DNA from 3 places in the Flexibacter flexilis DSM 6793 genome. Region 1 is predicted to be linked to each of the others. Evidence: riboswitches for the same ligand, from Rfam matches in the RefSeq annotation. Region 1 holds a riboswitch; each other region holds the start of a gene.
What was found. Region 1 has a riboswitch for S-adenosylmethionine ahead of metH (methionine synthase). Riboswitches for the same ligand answer to the same signal wherever they lie in the genome.

Region 1 (5,764 bases):
GGCTCAAGCGTGCCCGTAAGCAAATATTCTTCTTTGAGTGGCTGCGGAGCCATTTTCGGATAAATACACGACGAACCCAAGAACAACAATTTCTTTACGTTATGCTTATAGGCCTGATGAATGACGTTGGCTTCAATCATGAGATTTTGGTAAATAAAATCTGCACGATAAATATTGTTGGCATTGATTCCGCCTACTTTGGCGGCGGCCAAAAACACGTAATCGGGCTTTTCTGCTTCAAAAAATGCTTCTACGGCCGCTTGGTTGGCAAGGTCTAGTTCTTTGGAGGTGCGAACCAATATATTAGTAAAACCTTCTTTTTGGAGTTTGCGCACGATAGCCGAGCCTACCATTCCACGATGACCCGCCACGTATATTTTATCTGAAGTTTTCAATGGAATAAAAATATTTTTAGTTGAAGAATATAAGTTCAAATATGCGATTTCAAATGTAGTAATTTTAACTCAAATCCTGAACACGTAGGTTGTTTCGTATTTGTTTTGACTAAAATCGGCCACAAAAAACGGCATTTGCTTTCTTGTTACAAATGCCGTTGAGAGGTTTTTAGTTCTTTATTATTTTCTGACTAAGGCTTTGGTTGCCAATTTGCAAATGCAAGAGGTACATTCCCGCGCTTAGCTGCTGCATCGGCAAGTCGATTTGTTGTTGGCCTGCGGCGTTGGGCTGAACTTGTTGCCAGATTTCCCGACCCAACAAATCCGTAAGTTGCAGTCTGATATTTTCTTGTTTACCCAAAACATAACTCAATTGGCTATTGTGATTGGTCGGGTTGGGCGCAATACTAATTTCATATTGTTTGATTAGCTCTGCTGTTCCCACCGACGGAACTGTTACGATTTCTACATCATCAATGTATAAGTTCCCGCCGCCCGCACTTTTCATTTCAAACTTAAAACGCACATTTTCGTATTGAACATAGTTGTTGATATTGACCGTTTCCGTGCGCCATTGGCTAGCCGTCGGAACAAAAGAAGTGCCTTCGTAATAATTGGTATTGCCTACCGTACTCAGTGGTGTTCCTGTTGCGGAGGCCAACTTACTATAAATAACACCTTGCCATGTTTTGCCGCAGTCTTTGGATACATAAACCTTGAGTTGGTCTTTATTATTGGAGGCTGTTTTGGCAAATGCCATTTTGAAGCGAAGCCCTACGGGAGATCCTACCGACGAGATATGAAACGTAGGTGTAATAATGCTGTTCAGCGCATTGTCTGGCAATAACGCATTAGCAATCACTATACTAGCACTCCCCGTTGTACTTGCGGCTACATTCCGTTGCCATGTTGGAGAGGTTACAGATGGGCCATTCACAATACTCCATGTTTTGTCTAGGTTATTGGCAAACAAAGGGAAACTGCTTTCCTCAAAACTTTCGCTTATTCCCAATGCAGCCGAATAAGCAGCAGTACCCGAATTGACAGTTACAAAATTTTCTTTCGTAATCGAATCTGCGCCACCACTCGTATAGGCCATAAGTTTTACGCTGAAAATACCTGCGCTGTTATAAGTAATAACGGGGTTGGCTTCGGTCGAAGTGTTGGGCATACCTCCTTCAAATGTCCACAAGTAATGGACTGAATCTAGGCTTGCAACATTGCCAATAAGAGGGGTAAACTCAGACGTTTTACCCGAACAAATCACACGTGTAGCCGCGTCAAAATCAGCAACAGGCGCACAAATACTCGCTACATAGCCATTGTTTGTGCCTGTGGCAAGGCGATTTTCTAAAGTCCAAAGCGTGTTGCGACTACCAATCGAGGAGTGTAACGCCGTTCTCATGCGTGTAACTTGCCCATTGGTAAACATACGCGCACAACTCGAATAATCCATGTAGTTTTCTACATTGCTTTTCACGCCGCAACTCATCATATTTTTATTACACCCCTGATCGGCAACGCCAACCGTGTTGGGGGTATCTTCTACATCATCATCCCAAAGACAATTGTCTTGCGCACCAGGTTCGTTGGTGTCGCCCCACGTATGAGCCAAGTTGAAATAATGGCCTATTTCGTGCGTCATCGTGCGAGCCGAAAAGTTATTCGGACTGCTCGCCCCCATACTTCCAAACTGAGAGGCCAAACACACAACCCCTTCATATTGAGGATCTACCGTACCAGGATAATAGGCATAAGCTCCCGCATTAAATGAAATGGTACGCACGACCCAAATATTAAAATATTGGCTAGTGTTCCAACTCACAATATCTTTTACGTTATCGTCTGCCGAAGCCGTAAGCGCAGAAACGTGGCGTGTAATCCCGCGCGTACAATTGCCGTCTGGGTCTATTTGAGCCAAACGAAATGCTACTTTTGTTTTGCCAACAATAGGCTGAAATACGGGATCAACTGCATTCGTATCACTATTGATTTTGGCAAAATCTTCGTTGATAATGCGCATCATATCAAAGATTTGCGCATCCGAAACATTTTCTGGCCCATAGTTATGAATCACGTGCACCACCACAGGAATGATGAGTACACTGTCATAAATACTGGCCGTATCATTGACCGCAAAAGGTGCGTTACGCTGTGCCAACCAAGCCGCTTTGCGTTCGGGATATTGCTCAAAAAGTTTGTTCATTACATGGCTTGTGCCGCAAGGTTTCGGCGCAGCCTCTTGCTGAGCAAAAGCCGTAACACTCAATAGTGTTAGGGTAATTGTTTTGATTAATAGTAAACTGAATCGCATATAAATTAGGGTTTGAATTAAGAAACTGATACAAAGTTCTATATAAAAATACGGAACAAAAAATATTTGCATAAACGAGTCTGGTATTACATAGCTTTGGGCTATCTCAAATTTTGTATGTGTAAATAATTCGATACGAATACTTTTTTGCGTAGATTTGCAACACTTATCCAGAAAGACGGAGGGAATAGGCCCTAAGATGTCTTAGCAACCGCCAATGCTTATAATGGCAGAAAGGTTGGTGCTAATTCCTACACTACATCGGCACTGAGCCAATGCAGCGAAAGATAAGCCAGACAAACTTTTACAATAAAGTTTGGTTAGCCCACACTTCCCTGCATCTTTTTGTACTGTAGCCTTTTGCCGAAGTTTTCGGATAAATCTGTTTAGGCTTTTTTTATAAAAAATACATGGGAACGATTACCGCAGATACCAGCAATCACACACAATTACCCCAATTGCTCACCCAAAAAATATTGGTGTTGGATGGCGCAATGGGCACAATGATTCAACGCTACAACCTCACCGAAGCCGACTACAAAGGCGAGCGTTTCAAAGATTTTCTGCGCGAACTGAAAGGCAACAACGATTTGCTTTCGCTCACGCAGCCACACATTATCAAGGAAATACATTTGCAATATTTGCAAGCAGGCGCGGACATCATCGAAACCAATACGTTTAGCGGAACGTCTATCGCGATGGCCGACTACGAAATGGAACATTGGGTGTACGAACTCAATTTTGAGTCGGCGCGTTTGGCCAAAGAAGCCGTAAACGAATACATGGCCGCGCATCCGCAGGCTTCGCCACGTTTTGTGGCTGGCGCAATAGGGCCAACCAACCGCACGGCTTCCATTTCCCCCGACGTGAACAACCCAAGTTATCGCGCCGTAACCTTCGACCAACTCGTAGAGGCTTACGCCGAACAGGTACGCGGTTTGGTGGACGGTGGCGCAGATATTTTGTTGGTCGAAACCATTTTCGACACGCTCAATGCCAAAGCGGCTCTTTTTGCCATTGAAGAATATTTTGATAAAAATCCACAACAACCACGCTTGCCTGTGATGGTTTCGGGTACGATTACCGACGCAAGCGGTCGCACGCTTTCTGGCCAAACGGTAGAGGCGTTTTTGTACTCGGTTTCGCACGTGCCTTTGTTGTCGGTGGGTTTCAACTGCGCGTTGGGTGCGGATTTGTTGCGCCCTTACGTGGAAGAACTTTCCGATAAAGCTCCGTTTTTTACGTCGGCTTACCCGAATGCTGGCTTGCCCAACGAGTTCGGGCAATACGACGAGCAACCCGACACGATGGCGGCCACGATAGAGGATTTTCTACAAAACAATTTTGTAAATATTATTGGTGGTTGTTGCGGCACTACGCCCGACCACATTCAGGCCATTGCACGCGTGGCGGCCAAATACAAACCGCGCCAAGTGCCTGCGCATGAGCATTTACCCAAATTCAGTGGTTTAGAACCGCTCAAAATTTTTGAAGGAAGTAATTTTGTAAACATCGGCGAACGCACCAACGTAACAGGCTCTAAAGCGTTTGCGCGTATGATTAAAGAAAACCGCTACGAAGATGCGCTGGCCGTAGCGCGTCAGCAAGTAGAAGGCGGGGCGCAACTCATAGACGTAAACATGGACGAAGGAATGTTGGATTCGGAAGCGGCCATGACTACGTTTTTGAATCTAATTGCCTCTGAGCCAGATATTGCCAAGCTCCCGATTATGATAGATTCGTCCAAATGGAGCGTAATTGAGGCGGGTTTGAAATGCGTACAAGGCAAAGCCGTTGTTAATTCTATTTCCCTGAAAGAAGGAGAAGAAAAATTCAAGGAACACGCCCGCAAAATTCAGAAATATGGCGCGGCTACGGTGGTGATGGCTTTCGATGAACAAGGCCAAGCCGATAGCTATGAACGCCGTATTGCCATTTGCCAAAGAGCCTATAATATTTTGGTGAATGAAGTTGGTTTTCCGCCCGAAGACATCATTTTTGACCCGAACATTTTGACTGTATCCACTGGTATTGAGGAACATAACAATTATGCGGTGGATTTCGTGAACGCGACGGAATGGATAAAGAAAAATTTGCCTTATGCCAAAGTGAGCGGTGGCGTAAGCAATATTTCGTTTAGTTTTAGGGGAAATGACGTAGTGCGCGAAGCTATGCACTCGGCGTTTTTGTATCGCGCCATCAAAGCGGGCATGGACATGGGCATCGTAAACGCGGGCATGATTGCCGTGTACGAAGACATTCCAGCGGATTTGCTCGCACTCGTAGAAGATGTGTTATGGAATCGCAGAGTCGATGCAACCGAACGACTGGTTAGTTTTGCTGAAAATATTAAAGCCAAAGGCAAAGAACAAGTAAAAGACGAAACTTGGAGAAAAGCCACTGTACAAGAGCGACTTACGCACTCACTCGTAAAAGGTGTGGTGGATTACATAGACCAAGACGTAGAGGAAGCCCGCCAACTTTTCGACAGACCTTTGCAGGTAATCGAAGGGCCACTCATGGACGGCATGAACGTAGTGGGCGACTTGTTCAGCGAAGGAAAAATGTTTTTGCCGCAAGTGGTAAAATCGGCGCGTGTAATGAAAAAAGCCGTTGCCTATTTGTTGCCTTACATTGAAGAAGAAAAGCAACGCAACGGCGGCGAGGGTTTGGGCAGCCAGACGGCAGGCAAAATCCTGATGGCCACCGTGAAAGGCGACGTACACGACATCGGCAAAAACATAGTTAGTGTGGTGTTGGGTTGTAACAATTACGAAATTATCGACTTGGGCGTAATGGTTTCGGCAGAAAAGATTTTGGCCGCCGCCAAAGAACAAAAAGTAGATATTATTGGGCTTAGTGGCCTGATTACGCCTTCGCTCGACGAGATGGTACACGTAGCAAAAGAGCTTGAACGCCAGAAGTTTAATGTGCCTTTGATGATTGGCGGCGCAACGACTTCGCGCGTGCATACAGCCGTGAAAATTGCGCCACATTATTCGGGGGCTGTCGTGCACGTACTCGACGCGAGCCGCAGCGTACCCGTAGCGGGTAA
Region 2 (5,764 bases), on a different contig from region 1:
GGTCGGCATCGGCAAACGCAAGGCGGCGGCGCGTAGCCCAACCTCCTTCCAGTTGCAATTGTGCTTGCTTGGAAAAACGTATATTAATGCCCATTGAGCCGCGCAACTGGCTGTAATTAAATAAAATACGTTCTGATTTTCGACCAAAAAGCGAGTCGGGAGCCGTCGCAAAACCAGCTCTTAGGCCGCTTGGCGAAATTTGCCAACTTAGTCGTACACTTTTGCTCGGGGCATACGAATAACGGATTTGCGCGGGCAGAATCAGGGCGAAATTTGACTTTTTAGAAAAACGTTTCACCACCCCAAAAATCGGAGCAGGCACAAACGCGCCATTGCTATAAAATGCCCCAATCCCGTACACATAAGCCGTTTTGAGGTTATGAACGTGAATTTTGGCCAAAAATCCGCCAGCCGTTGGCTTCCATTTTTCCAATGTATTTTCGCTTTCGCTCAAGCCCACCGACACATTATAAAACCAAAAACTACTGCGCAGCCCGACTTTTACGCCCGTGATGCCCGTCGAAAATGAATACAAATGACGTTGGTCTTGTACCAAACTTCCCAACTGCGGTTGGCGATAGCCTGCATTAATGTTCCAAAAAATCTGTTTGGCTTTTACATCCAAATTCGGGAAACTGACTTGTACACGACTTTTAAGAGGTATCACCAATTGCACGTTGCCGCGAATCAGCCCAAATTTGAGTGAGTCGCCCGAATTTTGGATAGATTGTTCTGGTGTATATTCTGCGCCAATTTTGATATTTGGCCTAAAAACATAATTCAAATCAAGGCTTTGCGCTTGCGCCCCAGACCATATAGCAGCAGCCATCACCGCCACACCAAAGAGTTTGATTTTTTGTAACATATTTTTCCCGACGATTTAAGTGTGTAAGTAAAGATAAAAGTTTTGTGATGATTTCAAAAAAAAGAGGGTTCGGATAATGCACCCGAACCCTCTCAAATATTTGGCCAAACATTTATCTTTCCTGATAATAAATGATAATCACGGCTTTGCGGTCTTTGGCTTTGCCTTTTTTCTGGGCAATGGCACTTTGGTCGGCATAGGTTTCGCCGTAGCCTTTCGGTACTACTTTGTTCGCCGCAATGCCTTTTTTGCCCAAATACGTCAGTACGGCTTTAGCGCGATTGCGCGAATAATCCACGTTGGCATCGTCGCCGCCCACCGCGTCGGTGTGGCCTTCCACGATTGCGCCCACTACATTTTGCGGATTTTTACCTTGCAAAAGCCTGTCCAATGCCTTTTTGAATTTGGGGCTAAGTTCCGTGTCTGCATTGTCAAAATATACGGTGTCGGTCAGCAACGCAGGGGATTTTTTCTCCGAAAATACCGCCGAAATATTGACGCTTTCATTGGTAAGTAGCTTTTTACTTTTGTCGGTTTTACGCGCCATGCCATAATAAGTAGCGTATTTTACTTTTTGCAAAGGCGTGATTTCTCTCGGATTCCAGCGCATCAGTACCGCCGCGTCGGTGTAACCGCTGCCGCTTGGCGTGTAATCCCAAACGACGCGATGAAAATACGGCCAACGACCAATCGCCAACTCGTCGGGTTTGGTGGCTTCGGCTTGCTGCGTCAGGATTTCGGCGGTGTGGTCGCTTAAATCGCCTTCCGTGCGGTACAAAAACACTTGCTTGGGAATTTGCGCCCCTTCAAATTTGGTTTCGACGGTTACGCGTTTGCCGTCTGCGTCAAGTTTGGGCGCATCGTTGTCGGCTATCATGTTGTCTATCAGGAGCAAAAGTCCGACAGTGTTATTAACCAAAGTCTTGTTCGTAAATTCGTATTCGATGCGATAATAACGCGCCGCGCCTGTGCTATCCACTTCGGCCAAGTTGTTATCTACGGGAATGAGCCTTTGCAAAAGTTTTATTCCCTCAAATTCAAACTCCATTTCACTAAACTTCTTTTTGCCAACCACTTTCATTTTTTTTGTCGTACAAATATGCTGCACGTTGCCGCCCAAGCCGCCATAATTACTGGCGTATTTGTCGTTTACTTTTATCACAAAATGCGAAGTAGAAGCAGGAATCGGGAAGCCGTACATCAAGCGAATGCCATTTGCGCCAATGGTAAAACGCCCATCGTCGGGGCCGCCGCAATCGGCAGTAGAACTATAAGTGCGCTTTGGTTTGAGCAAATCGCAAGCCGCAAAGCTGGCCAATGCAACAGCCAACAAGCTGATTTTTAGAACGTTTGTATATTTCATGTTTGTAGGTTGAATTAAAACAAAGCCTTTTGTTCAAAGATAAAAAAAGGCTTTAGATTTTAAATACACGCGTCCATTTCCAACACAAAATCAGATAAATGTAGTAGCCACCAAAGAAAAAAGGCTTTAAGCAAACAATGTTTACCTAAAGCCTATTGCACAATAATATTAACCGATTACTATAAACTATCATTAAATATTCTGTAGTTCGGCAGCCTCCAGCACAGGAATTTGGCTAAGGGCTTGGCGCAAATCGTCTATCAAATCCTCAGGGCTTTCGATGCCCACCGACAGACGAATTAGCGAATCTTGTACGCCCGAAAGCAGGCGTTTTTCGCGCGGAATAGATGCGTGCGTCATCAGGGCAGGTTGGCACACAAGGCTTTTCACGCCGCCCAAACTTTCGGCTAATTTGAAATATTGCGTCGAAGAAACCACTTTTTTGGCCGCTTCAATCGTGTCGTTTTTGAGGCTGAACGAAATCACGCCACCAAATAAATTATTTTGTTGGGCTTTGGCAATCTCGTGGTTTTTGTGCTGTTCGAGGCCTGGGTAATAGAGTTTGTCCACTTGCGGACAGCTTTCCAGAAATCGCGCCACTTTCAGGGCGTTGGCCGACTGCTCGCGCACACGCAACTCGATGGTTTCGATGCCGCGAATCACCAAAAACGAGTCCCAAGGGCCAAGAATACCGCCCGTAGAATTTTGGGTAAATTTGACGCGTTCGCCCAAAGCAGCATCTTTTACTACCACCAAACCCGCCACCAAATCCGAGTGGCCGCCAATGTATTTGGTGGCACTGTGAATCACGATGTCCGCGCCCAACTCAAACGGCAATTGCGCCACTGGGCTGGCAAACGTGTTATCCACCACCACCAACGCACCAACACGTTTGGCGTAGCTGCAAATAGTGGCTATATCGCTGACTTTCAGCGTAGGATTAGTTGGCGATTCGAGCCAAATAAACTTGGTATTTTCGTTGAGATACGGCAAAATATTTTCTGCGTCGGTCGTGTCCACGTAGTGAACTTTGATGCCAAATTTTTGGTAAACGTGCGTAAACAAACGGTACGCGCCGCCATAAATATCATCTACGGCAATGATTTCGTCGCCTGCGCTGAGCAGTTTCACCACCGCATCAATGGCCGCCAAACCTGTGGCAAACGCATAGCCGCTGTGCCCTTTTTCGAGGTTGGCGATTACGTCTTCCAACACTTTGCGCGTGGGATTGTTGCTACGGGCATAATCGTAGCCTTTGTGTACACCAGGTTCGGACTGTACGAACGTAGAAGTCTGATACACAGGAACGGAGATAGAACCTGTTAGTTCATCTACTGGAATGGAATGGAGAATTTCAGTTTGTCTACTCATGATTGATTAACATTTTATTGATTGAACAATAAAACCTTAATCAAGAGCAGCTTCAGGAGGAGCTGAATGCTTTTTTGGGAGAAAAGTTGAGCCTTTTTTACGTTGGAATAAAAAAGAGTCATCTCTTATCTATCCCAGAATTTCTTCTGGGTTGGAGTTAGCACCTTCACTTTTTTGTTAAGTGGGTTGCTAAAGCTTCATCGGGCCAAATCCCTCTGCTTTTCTTGATAAGATTTCTTACTTAGAAAGAACGTTTGATGCTGCAAAGCTAAAAGACGTTTTTGGGATAAACAAATTACCTATATGCTTTTCATGTATATCACCGCCCCGAAATCGGCCATTAAAGCCATAAAAATGATACAAATTTTAATCAAATAAATTACTGTAAGTCAGTTGATTATAAATAAAATTTAGACTCAGTAAAAATTTTCCGAAAAAACTTAAAAAAATTGAGGCGGAAGGCATCAAGACACAATCTTCAATCTTTGGGCGGTGTTTTTTGGGGTGACAGCATTTGTTAAATGTACCTTCTATTAAAAAAAGCTAAATATTTGTTTTTAACTTTTGCTATTGTACATTTACAGGAGTCATTTATACCTATTTTCTACTTCTTTAAAAAAAAACGCCCGAAATATGCGCTATTTCCGAATGAGCCTCTATAGCTTATTGCTACTATTCGCTGTATTTTCTTGCAATAAATCCCAAAATCAAGATATTACCTTCGATGTAGGGTTTAATTCACAACCCAAGTTTACTGGTACTTTTCAGGATTCTAAAGGCACAGAATTTGTTTATTTTGCCGAGCCAGTTTCTCGAAAATGTATTAAAGTTTTTAGCACGACAGGCCAATATCTTTATACTATTCCGCTCAAAGAAGCCATTGGCTTTCTGCAACATATTGGCGGAATACAGATAGTTTCCAAAGATACTATCGTAATTAATTCCGAATACACCAATCAGTTATGTGCCATCAACAGCGAAGGAACAATACTAAAAAAAATATTTCTAAATGACATTGTACCTGACAAAATAAATCAATATGAGTTCGGTACATCGTATATGAATTACCCTGTTTCTATCCAAAAATCGTTGTTTTTTGCCGCTGATTGGAGTAGTAATCTAAATGATGAGAAAGCAGGTAAAGTACCTCAAGAATCAGATAAATACCATGAATATCGTGCTCAACAACAATTGTATAAACCGTATTTATTGAGGATAACCAATATTTTAGATAAACCTACGGCAGAATTTGGGGCTGATTCTTTTTATTATAAAATAAATAATACTGACAAATTTACTTATCCCGAACTACCATTTTTCACACATGCTAATGACAAGTTATTTTTAATTACGCCTTACGATAAAAATATATTTGTGGTCGATGAAAATACACTGAAAATAGAAAATAAAATCCCCATTCATTCTGCTCATACCAATATTGGTATCAAGCCAATTCCAATAGATAGCTTCGATATTTTAGGAAATGAGGCTACGTTAAATTACAAATTTCAGACTATTGGTTCTAATACCAGAGTATTTTTTAACGAAAAACAAAACCTATACTATGTAATCGTATTGCATAGCACTAATCATAAAATGACAACACGCGATAGAACTGAGGCCAGAGGCTTTTCTATTATTACTTTAGATAGCACTTTCAAACAAATAGCTGAGCGTAATTTTGCTAATACAGATTACTTCGGTGTATATATTTTCCCCATTAAAAATGGGTTATTGATAGACAAAAAAGCTAAACCAAATGAAAAACAAATCACTTTCACACTTTTTAAGTATTTATAGCCTTATGGCGTTTGTTTTTTTGTGCCAGTGTAGCCCAAAAGAAACCATTACCGATGAAAAATATAAAACACTGTCGGAATATTTTTCGCAAAAACATGATGTAAGAATTAGCCCAGCAATTAAGCGAATATTTGTACTGACCGAAAAAGAATGTGTGGGTTGTAATGCTCGTTTTTCGCGGCTTATTTCCAGCAACATCAACGACACGTCCAGTATTGTATTGGTTGCGGCATCGGGTACGGCAGTCGATATTTCGATTTTTACAGACCAGCCCACCCAAAATGTCTATTTTGATGAGGAGGCTCCCGAAACCAACCCGTTATTTGCTCACACGCAAGCGATTTTTCTTAAAAATCAGGCTGTTG
Region 3 (5,764 bases), on a different contig from region 1:
AATTCGCATTTTGAAACCGCGAAAAATGGCCGTGAGCAAATCGTTTTCACGGACGTGCCGTACATGGTGAACAAAGCCGCTATGATTGAAAAAATCGGTGGCATGATTAACGACAAACAAATTGAAGGCATTGCCGACTTGCGCGACGAGTCTGACCGCGAAGGTATCCGCGTGGTTTTTGATTTGAAAAAAGATGCAAACGCCAACGTGGTATTGAATACTTTGTACAAACATACGGCATTGCAATCTTCGTTCAGTGTAAACAATGTGGCTTTGGTGAAAGGCCGCCCAATGACCCTGAATCTGAAGGACTTAATTCGTCATTTTGTGGATCACCGCCACGAGGTTGTGGTACGTCGCACGCGTTTCGATTTGCGCAAAGCCGAAGAACGCGCCCACATTTTGGAAGGTTTGTTGATAGCCTTAGACCACTTGGACGCGGTTATTTCGTTGATTCGCTCGGCACGCGACCCAGAAATCGCGAAAGCGGGATTGGTTGAAAAATTCGGTTTGAGCGAAATTCAGGCAAAAGCCATTTTGGAAATGCGTTTGCAACGCCTCACAGGTTTGGAACGCGAGAAAATCCAAAACGAATACGCCGAAATCAAAAAACAAATTGACTATTTCAATAGCGTTTTGGCCAGCGAAGAATTGCGTATGGACATCATTAAAAACGAGCTTTTGGAAGTAAGAGAACGTTACGGAGATGAACGCCGCACGCAAATTATCCATGCTGCCGACGATATTTCTATTGAAGACATGATTGCCGATGACGACATGGTAATTACCATTTCGCACGAAGGCTATATCAAACGCACGCCATTGACCGAATACCGCACGCAAAGCCGTGGCGGTGTAGGCTCGAAAGGTGCAAAAACCAAAGATTCTGACTTCACGGAGCATTTATTTGTTGCTTCCATGCACAACTATTTGTTGATTTTCACAGAAGGCGGTCGTATGTTCTGGCACAAAGTTTATGCGTTGCCCGAAGGTACAAAAGCCTCGAAAGGTCGCCCGATTCAGAACCTTATCAACATAGAAAAAGAAGACCGTGTACGTGCTGTTATCAACGTTAAAAACCTTGATAATGAAGATTATATCAATAACACGTTCTTGGTAATGTGTACGGAAAAAGGCACGATCAAGAAAACGTCTTTGGAGGCATATTCGCGCCCTCGTTTGGCGGGTATCAATGCCATTACCATCAACGAAGGCGATCGTTTGTTAGATGTACGCCTCACGGACGGCAACGCGCAAATCATGTTGGCCAAACGTTCGGGTCGTGTGGTGCGTTTCCCTGAAGACCAAGTGCGCCCAATGGGACGTAATGCGGCAGGTGTACGCGGTGTTACGCTCGAAGACGAAAACGACCGCGTAGTCGGTTTGGTGTGTATCAGCAACCCCGAAACCAATCTGTTGGTAGTGTCCGAAAAAGGCTACGGCAAACGCTCATCTATCGAAGAATATAGAGTTACAAACAGAGGCGGCAAAGGTGTTAAGACACTGAACATCACTGACAAAACAGGCAAGTTGGTAGCCATCATGGACGTAAACGACAACAACGGCCTAATGATTATCAACAAGTCGGGTCTGACAATCCGCATGAGCGTTTCGGAGTTGCGCGTAATGGGCAGAGCCACGCAAGGCGTTCGCCTCATCAAGCTCAACGATACGGATGCCATTTCTTCTATTGCCAAAATTGAGGAAGACGAAGTGGAGGAAGTGGAAATCCTAACGGACGAAACCTCCGAAAATACCACAGACGAGGCAACGGAAACGACAGCAACAGAATAATTTTAAATAAAACTGGCCTGCTTTTTGTATCTAAAAAATGCAAATGAGTAGGCCAATTCTTTTTCTTTCGAGAAAATATTTATCTTTCACCCAGCTTTAAACGAGTTTTACCGATTAAAACAAAAAGAGCAATTAACATGAAAAAAGCGAAATTAACCCTGTTGGCTATGTCGGCAAGTTTTGCGGCAATGGCTCAACAAGACCCTGACCTTACGGATGCTATCCTCAATCACAAAAACGGTCTTTTGGACAAAGCGCGTGTAAGCATCGAAAAGGCAATCGTTAAGGACAAAGTTTATACAAAGCCTAAAGGCTGGTACGAACGCGGCGCGATTTACATTGACATTGTAAACACACAATTGCCTGCATTTCAGGGGCTTGCTGGCGACTCTGGCGCATCTGTGGCTTATAAATCTTTCAAAAAAGCAATCGAACTTGACAAGCCTGATGGCAGCTATGCCAAAGATGCCAAAGCCAATATGGAGAATGTTTGGGTGGGTGTTTTGAATACGGCTATCAAATTTGATACAGAAAAGAAACACAAAGAAGCCATAGACAACTATCGTTTGGCGATGGAAATGAAGCCAGAAGATACGCTTGCTTATCGCAACGCGACTTACTCGGCAGTGGATCTGAACGACTATCCGCAAGCAAAAACATACTACGACAAGTTGGTAACACTCAAGTACAAAAACTTGGGAATGTACAAATACATGGCCGACTTTGCGCAACAAAACAAAAAGTTTGATGATGCGCTTGCTATCTTGGCACAAGGCCGCAAAGACTTCCCTGACAACAAAAATTTGTTGATTGACGAGTTGAATATTTATTTGACGCAAAATCGTTCGGCAGAAGCGAAAGCCAAACTTGACGAAGCTATCAAACTTGACCCAAGCAATACTTCATTGTATTTGGTGAAAGGTGATATGCTTTCTAAGGAAGCCAGCACGAAAAAAGCTCCAGCCGAAGCCAAAGCCCTCAACGATGAAGCTCTTTCTTTGTACAACAAAGCTCTTGCCGTAGATTCTATGTCATTTGAAGGCAACTTCAACGTAGGAACATTCTACTACAATCAAGGCTCTGACCTATTCAACAAAGCCAATAAAATGGATTTGGCCACATACCAACGCAACGGCAAAAAGCTAGAAACAGAAGCCAAAGGCAAAATGGCACAAGCTGTTCCTTACTTCGAGAAAGCGCACAAAACACAGCCTAAAGATGTAGAAACACTCAAAGTTTTATCTAAACTTTATGGCTATCTCAAACGCGCCGACAAAATCGCGGAAGTAGATGAAAAGCTAAAAGCATTAGGCAAATAAAAACTAAAAGAGGGATAGAATACTGTTTCTATCCCTCTTTTTTTGCGCCATAAATGCCAAGCTATTTATGTTTTTTTAAAATATTTTCAAAACACAAAACACTTATTATAAAGTGTTTAGCTTTTTGACGAGATAAGAATATCAAAAAAATGCGTTACAAAATTTGCTTTTCCAAAAAATAGCATTGTACCTTTGTATCGCAAAAGTCAATGATGCGCTTCCGTAGCAGGCCACTTGATTTTATACAGAAGAAGGGAGAGAACAGGCTCTACGAACTTCTAGCAACCGCCCCAAAGGGAAAGGTGCTAACTCCTGCCTAAAAACATTTTAGGAACTATAAATTCATAGAAGGAAAAAATGGAAAGTTCAAACAACATTATCACAGCCATCAAAGATTTTACGCAAACGTCCAAAACGAATTCGGTTCGCTTCGGTACAACCCAAGTTATTTATTCAATGTCATTTCGTGGAATGCAACACTGTTGTTGTTGCTGTTGTTAACTCCAGCTATTAGGCTCGCAATTTCGTGTTTCTGATGGTTTTGGGCTGTTAGGCTTGTAGTGTATTCTTACCAACTACTCGGCTTTCATCTCATTGCTTCAATTTAAAGCATAGAAATTCCCAAACAGCTAACGGGTTTGCCGTACCCATTCTTTCCCAAACGGCTCCAAATCTTGTACCTTTTTCATTTCCAATTATACTTAACTAACTAACTGGCCTCTTCACAGGCCAGTTACCTTCCAATCAATTTAAAATCTTTTCAAAACCCAAATATTATCGTTATGTCAGCAACATTCAGATTCGAAACGCTCCAATTGCACGCAGGCCAAGAAGCCGACCCAACTACAGGTTCTCGCGCTGTGCCTATTTATCAAACTACTTCGTATGTGTTCAAAAATGCGGAACACGGTGCTAATTTGTTCGCACTCAAAGAGTTTGGCAATATTTATACGCGTATCATGAACCCGACAACTGATGTGTTTGAAAAGCGCATCGCGGCGTTGGAAGGTGGCGTGGCGGCTGTGGCAACGTCTTCGGGACAAGCGGCGCAGTTTTTGGCTCTGAATAACATTTTGCAGGCTGGCGACAACTTCGTAAGTACATCGTTTTTGTATGGCGGCACTTACAACCAATTCAAAGTAGCCTTCAAGCGTTTGGGCATTGAGGCGCGTTTTGCCGAAGGCGACAAAGCAGCCTCTTTTGAAAAACTCATTGACCAAAATACAAAAGCCTTGTATTTGGAAACTATTGGTAATCCTGAATTTAATATTCCTGATTTTGAGGCAATTGCAGCCGTAGCCAACAAATATGATTTGCCGCTTATCGTGGACAATACGTTTGGCGCAGGCGGCTATTTGTTCCAACCGCTCAAACATGGTGCGCACGTGGTCGTGGCTTCGGCTACCAAATGGATTGGCGGGCATGGAACAAGCATCGGCGGCGTAATCGTGGACGGTGGCAATTTCAACTGGGGCAATGGCAAATATCCGCAATTCACGGAGCCAGCCGAAGGTTATCACGGCCTTAAATTCTGGGACGTGTTCGGCACAGAAGGTCCATTCGGTAACATCGCGTTTGCGATTCGTGCACGTGTAGAAGGTTTGCGCGATTTTGGCCCAGCCATTAGCCCATTCAACTCGTTTTTGCTTTTGCAAGGCCTTGAAACCCTCTCACTTAGAGTACAACGCCACGTGGACAATGCCTTAGCTTTGGCGCAATGGCTCGAAAAACACGAAGACGTAGAATCGGTGAATTACCCAGGTTTGGAAAGCAGCAAATACAATGCTTTAGCTAAAAAATATTTGACAAACGGATACGGCGGCGTACTTTCTTTTGTGATAAAAGGTGGCCGCGAACAAGCCGAAAATTTCGTGAACAATCTCAAATTGGTAAGCCACTTGGCCAATGTGGGCGATGCAAAATCACTCATCATTCACCCAGCTTCTACCACCCACCAACAACTTTCGGACGAAGAGCAAATCAACGCAGGTGTAAACCCTGGTTTGTTGCGCGTGTCGGCGGGAATTGAGCATATAGACGACATCAAAGCAGACTTTGCACAGGCTTTCGCAGCGATTGCCGTAACTGCTTAAAAATATCGCAAAACGCTGAAATTTAGCGATTTGTATGTTTAGAATATGTGAGTAAAAACCATTAAACGAAAATCCGAACGTGTGATTTTCTTATAAAAATTTTATGGTGTTCTACGATGCCGAAAGGCTCGTTATTTGATGCAACAGGATTGACCGTTCTGTATTTAGGACTTGTTAATTTGTAATGTTGTTGCGTGTGCTTAACAGATATATTAGGTTATTACGGGTAAGGGCGAGTACATAAGCTCGCCTCCTACCTTTTTATCTGGAGAAACCTATAATTACTTTCTTTCAAAACAAAAATGTATTGCGTATGAATAGCAGGCAAGAATATACCTCTCGCGAGCCATTCGCTTTAGACTTGGGCGGCGAGCTGCCCGAAATAACGATAGCTTTTCACACCTACGGCCAACTCAACGAAGCTGCCGACAACGTGATTTGGGTCTGCCACGCCCTTACGGGCAACTCCGATGCCGCCGACTGGTGGGACGGACTCATTGGCGCAGGTAAACTGTTTGACCCAGAGCAACATTTTATCGTTTGTGCGAATGTCTTGGG

Region 2: it holds a riboswitch for S-adenosylmethionine, as region 1 does, so the genes downstream of both, BM090_RS06290 (trans-sulfuration enzyme family protein) here and metH (methionine synthase) in region 1, are expected to answer to the same signal.
Region 3: it holds a riboswitch for S-adenosylmethionine, as region 1 does, so the genes downstream of both, BM090_RS07885 (O-acetylhomoserine aminocarboxypropyltransferase/cysteine synthase family protein) here and metH (methionine synthase) in region 1, are expected to answer to the same signal.

Annotation. Positions count from the first base shown of each region.
Region 1 covers NZ_FOLE01000007.1:155,011-160,774, forward strand. Annotated here, with positions in the region: gene fcl (GDP-L-fucose synthase) at 1-395, opposite strand, end outside; gene BM090_RS12255 (M43 family zinc metalloprotease) at 565-2,709, opposite strand; SAM riboswitch class I at 2,873-3,003, shown strand; gene metH (methionine synthase) at 3,120-5,764, shown strand, end outside.
Region 2 covers NZ_FOLE01000002.1:583,162-588,925, reverse strand. Annotated here, with positions in the region: gene BM090_RS06300 (DUF6268 family outer membrane beta-barrel protein) at 1-865, opposite strand, end outside; gene BM090_RS06295 (OmpA family protein) at 978-2,228, opposite strand; gene BM090_RS06290 (trans-sulfuration enzyme family protein) at 2,421-3,599, opposite strand; SAM riboswitch class I at 3,722-3,833, opposite strand; gene BM090_RS06285 (DUF4221 family protein) at 4,248-5,399, shown strand; gene BM090_RS06280 (hypothetical protein) at 5,359-5,764, shown strand, end outside.
Region 3 covers NZ_FOLE01000004.1:35,127-40,890, forward strand. Annotated here, with positions in the region: gene gyrA (DNA gyrase subunit A) at 1-1,794, shown strand, start outside; gene BM090_RS07880 (tetratricopeptide repeat protein) at 1,932-3,113, shown strand; SAM riboswitch class I at 3,351-3,456, shown strand; gene BM090_RS07885 (O-acetylhomoserine aminocarboxypropyltransferase/cysteine synthase family protein) at 3,896-5,206, shown strand; gene metX (homoserine O-acetyltransferase MetX) at 5,520-5,764, shown strand, end outside.